One region of the Bacillus sp. D386 genome, then DNA from elsewhere that is predicted to be linked to it. Evidence: riboswitches for the same ligand, from Rfam matches in the RefSeq annotation. Region 1 holds a riboswitch; the other holds the start of a gene.
The links. Region 1 has a riboswitch for glycine ahead of gcvT (glycine cleavage system aminomethyltransferase GcvT). Riboswitches for the same ligand answer to the same signal wherever they lie in the genome.

Region 1 (3,429 bases):
GCCCGTGATTCCGGGTGCACTGTCTCTGAAACAAGCAGTTTCTTACGACGTGTATGTCCTGCTGAGAGCATGGCTGCCTCGGCCAGAGCAGTTCCCCCATCATACATGGAGGAGTTCGCCACATCCATTCCGGTCAGTTCACAAATCATCGTTTGAAATTCAAAAATAGCCTGCAATTCTCCCTGGGAAATCTCCGGTTGATACGGTGTATAAGCGGTATAAAACTCTGATCTTGAGATAACGTGATCAACGATGACTGGCATGTAATGGTCATATACTCCCGCTCCAAGAAAAGAACTATGGGTCCTGAGATTGGCATTTTTCTCGGCCAGCTCAGTTAATTCTTTCAGAAGTGCTGATTCAGACTTTGCTTTTTTTAGCTTGTATTCACCCTTAAACCTTACTTTTTCAGGTATATCAGAAAATAAGTCATCGATTGATTCTACACCAATCGCTGTTAACATCTGTTCAGTATCCTGCTCTGTCATTGGTAAATAACGATGCTTCATTTTTTTACTCCTCCTGCCTGAGTGCGTTTATAAAATGGAGTACTAACAATTTTCGCCTTTAATCTTTTTCCCCGTATCTCAACCTCGACTACCTCATCAAGGTTAGCGAATTCTACATTAATCAGGACAAGGCCTACGTTTTTCTTTAAGGTTGGGGATTGTGTTCCAGTGGTCACTTCCCCGATGTTTTCATCCTTAACGAAAACCGGGTACCCATGTCTCGGAATACCGCGGTCAATCATTTCGATTCCGACAAGCTTTCTAGGGGCGCTATTTTCCTTCTGTTCCTTTAAAACTTCCTTACCAATAAAATGTTCTTTATCGGTTTTTACAGCGAACCCAATCCCCGCTTCGATAGGTGTAATCTCTGGAGATAACTCTTGGCCATATAAAGGAAGTTTTGCTTCAAACCGAAGCGTATCTCTTGCCCCAAGTCCACATGGAACCAATCCCTTATCCTTACCGAATTCTAAAAGATCTTTCCAAAGCTTCACTGTATCTTCGCTCTTACAGTACAATTCAAATCCATCTTCACCGGTGTAGCCAGTTCTTGAAACAAGTACACTAATGCCATTTATCATGACATCTTCACGAAAAGCAAAGAAACCAATGGTATTGAGATCTACTTCCTCTGCAAGGTTCTGTAATATATCAGCTGCAAGCGGTCCCTGTAATGCCAATTGCCCTATTTGTTCCGATATATTTTTTAGTTCTACATCTTCGCTCGCATGCTTTTTTAACCACTCAAAATCTTTATCAATATTAGATGCGTTCACAACTAACAAATAATCATCTTCACCTTTTTTATAAATAATCAGGTCATCAACCGTTCCGCCATTCTCATAGCACATAGCAGTATACTGTGCCCGGCCCGTTTTCAGCTTACTGACATCGTTGGTCATCATCAGCTGCAAAAATGGTAAAGACCCAGCACCCTTAATCATGAATTCGCCCATATGTGATACATCAAAGAGGCCTGCTTTTGTACGCACTGATTCATGCTCCTGTTTAATGCCCGAAAATTGGACAGGCAATTCCCAGCCGCCAAAATCAATTGTTTTTCCTCCGTACTCCCTGTACACACTGATCAGCGGAGTCTGCTTTAATTCTCCCATCCTTACCCTCCTAAAATATTCGTTTTATACGGATTCTCTTGCTTGTTATGCCATTTAAATGATTGCTTGTTAACTTATTAAGTAAAACGCCGCTTTTCCACATTTGACCGAAGCGATATATCCTTCAGCGATCCACGAAAAAAAGGACAGAAACCTCCCTTATTAGGGGGGCTCTGTCCTGATACCTGAAAGTTTACCGCCGGGTAACGTACTTCGGCGTTTCCTCTTGGGTGGCTTCACAATAAAGGAAGCGCTCTCCAGAGATGCGTCCAGCAAGAGTCTCTGTACCTGAGAGATTCATGGATTCACCATTTGCTCCTTCGGTGCCGCAAATACGGTCTCTCCCCTTGCCTTCATTCGCTCATATAATTATGTAAATTGGTCATACTAAACAAAAAGCAAGAGATAAGCCGTTTTCTAAATAGTCTTACATTTATATCCTACCATCAACAATTATCAGGTGGCAACATTTACGTTATCTCGATGAATGATTGGAAACTAAAAAAATATCAGTAACACCTCAGCTTTATTGGGGCAAAAAAATTGTTTAGGCGTCACTGAATAAATTCCTTATAATTTTCTGCCATCCGCATAAAGCATTTAATCAGATTTTAGCCGGAGATTAAACTCCTACTATTGTTTAGAAATTAATGACACCACCTATACCTATATAAGGTAAGAGAATTCTATTGAATTTAGTTAAATTACAATCAAGCATTTATCTAACTAGCTTAAATAAAGAAAGTTGGGATTCACATTGAGTTTAACACCAAAGGTCTATTTTGATGAAGATTGGGAAAAGGAGCTTGAGGAAAAGATTATGGAGGATGGCCCCTGGTGCAGCTACTCCCTTTTTAAACTCGGATTGGATGCCGAAAAGCATAATCTGATTCCAGATTTCAACGGCCTCCTTGCACCAAAGCATTTATCAGGATTTACACCTTTAACCCATCAGCTCGAAGCTGCTACCGAAGTCATTGAAAGAATGAATGGTAAAGCCATATTAGCTGATGAAGTAGGTCTTGGTAAAACAATAGAGGCCGGTCTGATCTTAAAGGAATATATGATTCGGGGCCTGGCAAGCAAAATACTAATACTAGTCCCAGCCTCTCTCGTATCTCAATGGGCACAGGAGCTTAATCAGAAGTTTCACATACCAGCTGTCATATACAGAAAGGGGTATGGGTGGGATTCTGAATGTATAATCACTTCCATAGATACTGCTAAACGAGAGCCTCATCGTTCTGCCATACTCGAACAAACCTATGACATTGTCATCATAGATGAGGCTCACAAGTTAAAAAACAATAAAACCAAAAACTATGAGTTTGTACAAAAAGTCCAGAGAAAGTTCTGTCTACTGTTAACGGCAACCCCTATTCAAAACAAGCTAGAAGAAATTTTTTATCTTGTATCATTGCTTAAGCCAGGGCATTTAGGAAGCTATGCCAAATTTAATGAACGCTTTTCTGCTAAGAAACGTTCATTAAAGGATGATGCTTATTTAAAAGAATTGGTTAATATGGTGATGATTCGAAATAAACGCCAGGATACCGGCATTGAGTGGACAAAAAGAAAGGTTGAAACAATTTTTATAGATTTCACCGAAAAGGAACAGGATCTATATGATGGAGTTTCTTCATTTAGGAAAGAATTGCCGGAGGGTATCGGGAGTACATTTTCTTCTTTAATCCTTCAGCGTGAGGCATGCAGCAGCAGGGAAGCCGTCTACTTTACGTTAAAAAATATGCTCGATCGAAACCCGGATGCCGGACTAAGCTTTAAGGAAGCCATACATAACCTTA
Region 2 (3,429 bases), on a different contig from region 1:
GAGTAAACGATTCTGTATGTCTTGTTATACGGGGTTCAGAAAGCTTATTAAACTTCAACAAGGAGAATCGTTATGTGGTTTATTTTTTCACTACTAACAGCTTTAGCATGGGGTGGTGCTGACCTATTTTATAAAAAGGGATCAGACAGCAATGACAAGTACAGCCATATTAAAATTATCATCATGGTTGGTCTTGTCATGGGAATTCATGCAACAGCCTATATGATTATAAAAGATATACAGTTCAATCCAATGGAGATGATTCATTATTTACCAGTATCTTCTTTATACATCCTTTCCATGGCATTTGGGTATATTGGTTTGCGCTATATTGAATTGTCTATCGCCTCACCAATACAGAATTCCTCAGGTGTCGTAACAAGCATTCTGCTCTTCATCTTTTTCACTCATGAGCTAAGTATCATTGAAGTACTTGGGATTATCATCATCACTCTTGGGATTGTGGGGATAGCCGTTCTGGAAAAAAGAGCAGAAGATGAAGCTCGTCGACTGAATTCTGAGCATATCGATAAAAAATACCAAATTGGTTTCTTGGCTATTATCTTCCCAATTTTATATTGCATTATTGATGGACTTGCTACATTTGCGGATGCCATCTATCTGGATGAATTGAATTTAATCAGCGAAAATTCAGCTTTGCTTGCGTATGAATATACCTTTTTCCTATGCGCTGCCGTATGTTTTATCTATCTTCGCTTTATTAAGAAGGAATCCTTCCATGTATTTAAAGAGCGCGATAAAGGGATAGCTGCTATTTTGGAAACGATTGGTCAATTTTTCTACGTATTTGCCATGGCATCAGGCTATGCAATTATCGCAGCACCATTGATTGCTTCTTACAGTATCTTTTCAATTATCCTGTCACGAATCTTCCTAAAAGAGAAGCTGACTAAAAAACAATACATGATCATCGCAGTTGTTATCTTCGGTATTATCCTGCTGGGGATAGCGGATGAACTCTAAATTTGAATTTGCCTTTTAATAATGTAGATTAAAGACCAAATCCCTTATGGATTTGGTCTTTTTTTCAGAATGAATTGTGCTACTGCTAAGATAAACATGAAAAAGAGAGCTTTCGATTCTGGCCTTCCCCTTAACCTCACTGCCATGCTTATATATCTGAAGGAATACTCCTCAAGATGTTTAAATTAGTAAACAAAAAAAGAGAGAGACCTAGTACCTTTCTTTACTATTTAATACTTATTGTAATGGTTTATCAGAACTGAAGCTTGTTTAGTATCATTAATTGATTGTTCAAAAGCATATGGGTTAAATATATTTCAAGTAAATCTTGGTCTCTTCCATATGCTTCAACAAATCATTTAATTACATGTACTTAGTTTGACAACATAATAATTTAGTGATAGCATTTTTTCCATAACATTTTTTCAGAATTATGTTAATAAGGTAACATACTCTGATAATTGATAATTTAATATAGCACGCTTTGATCGCTGTGGATAAAACTATGGCGGGAGCAGCTTCTGGAGAGACTGTATTTATACAGCGCCGAAGGATTCACAATCTCAGGCAAAAGGACAGAATGGTAACGATTTTTGTTATTCTTGCCCTTTTAGAGATTGGAGACAACCAATCTCTTTTTTTATTTTCCAATATCAATAGTGAGGTGAGACATAGTATCTAAATCAAGCGAGAAAAATGATAAATATCTATTTTACTAGGTGCCTGTTTTAGACATCTAAGATTAAACGGGGGCATGCAACTTGGCTAAGCAAGAGTTAAAAAGGGATTTAAAAAATCGTCATGTACAATTAATAGCAATTGGGGGCACAATTGGAACCGGCTTATTTTTAGGCTCCGGAAAATCCATTCATTTAGCCGGTCCATCCATCTTATTTTCTTATCTGATTATCGGAGTAGCTCTATTTTTTGTTATGAGAGCACTGGGTGAATTACTTTTATCCAATACAAATCATACATCATTTATCGATTTCGCAGCTGAATATTTGGGTCCATGGGCTGGATTTGTGACTGGCTGGACGTATTGGTTCTGCTGGATTATGACAGCCATGGCTGATATTATCGCTGTTGGTTTATATACACAATACTGGTTTGATATCCCGCAATGGGTGCCTGCCATCATCTGTTTAGTAATTCTATTAGGATTAAATCTATTAACCGTCAAACTGTTTGGTGAGTTGGAATTCTGGTTTGCGATTATTAAAGTCGTCACTATTGTTGCACTAATTGTCGTAGGAATCGTACTGCTTGTGATTGGATTTGAAACAGATAGCGGAACTGTTTCTGTTTCTAACCTTTGGAATCATGGCGGCATGTTCCCGAATGGAATATCAGGGTTCTTACTATCACTGCAAATGGTTGTCTTCTCCTTCGTCGGAGTTGAACTTATTGGTGTATCTGCTGCTGAAACAGCTAATCCACGAAAAAACATTCCATCTGCTATCAACAAAATACCGGTACGGATTTTACTGTTTTATGTAGGTGCCTTATTTGTTATTTTATGCATCAATCCTTGGGATCAATTAAGTGCGACAAGCAGCCCATTTGTAGGTGTCTTCGCCTTAATCGGGATTCCAATGGCGGCAGGTATTATCAACTTTGTTGTATTAACATCGGCAGCCTCTGCTGCAAACAGCGGTTTATTCTCAACCAGCCGGATAATGTACAACTTAAGCAATCATAATGAAGCACCAAAAAAACTTGGCAAATTAAATAAACACCATGTACCGAGCAATGCATTATTAACTTCTACTATTGTAGTTTCTGTCGGTGCACTGCTTAGCAAGCTGATACCAGAGCAGGCCTTTACAATCGTCACAACAATCAGCGCCATCTGTTTCATTTGGGTATGGAGCATTATTTTAATCTCGCATATCAAATATGTAAAAACAAGACCTGATTTAAGAGCTAAATCTACATTCAAAGCTCCATTAACACCAGCTATAAATTATGTAATCCTAGGTATGTTTGCTTTCATACTGATTGTAATGCTCATTGCTGCGGAAACACGCTTAGCAATGCTGCTTACACCATTATGGTTTGTCTTATTGTTCATTTTATATAACTATCATAAAAAGAAGAGATTATGATAATAGAGCAAAAGCAAAAATAATAATGCACTCCAGTTGTTAGATTACACTTAACAATTGGAGTGCATTTTTTTCTATAGTATTCTATGGTTGAATGAAAACTTAGTACAGCTCGGTACCGAATTGAGCAAAATAGTTTCAATAAACTATTTCCTTTATTTATGATTCTCAAGTTGCTCTTTCTTCTGAGGTATTTTTACTGTGAAAGGCTCAAGCTCCACTGTATCTAAAAATGAGTTAAAATCAAATTGCAGAATGGCATGATCCATTTCAAAATTGGTGATTTTTTGAACCATATCCCCTTCATACACAACTTCTCCACTTAAATCAAATACTG

Region 2: it holds a riboswitch for glycine, as region 1 does, so the genes downstream of both, FHY45_RS17935 (amino acid permease) here and gcvT (glycine cleavage system aminomethyltransferase GcvT) in region 1, are expected to answer to the same signal.

What each region holds. Positions count from the first base shown of each region.
Region 1 covers NZ_VEMV01000005.1:280,093-283,521, forward strand. The annotation lists gene gcvPA (aminomethyl-transferring glycine dehydrogenase subunit GcvPA) at 1-509, opposite strand, end outside; gene gcvT (glycine cleavage system aminomethyltransferase GcvT) at 506-1,624, opposite strand; glycine riboswitch at 1,796-1,887, opposite strand; glycine riboswitch at 1,891-1,981, opposite strand; gene FHY45_RS16290 (DEAD/DEAH box helicase) at 2,445-3,429, shown strand, end outside.
Region 2 covers NZ_VEMV01000006.1:123,770-127,198, forward strand. The annotation lists gene FHY45_RS17930 (DMT family transporter) at 73-984, shown strand; glycine riboswitch at 1,496-1,573, shown strand; gene FHY45_RS17935 (amino acid permease) at 1,746-3,092, shown strand; gene FHY45_RS17940 (DUF4179 domain-containing protein) at 3,248-3,429, opposite strand, start outside.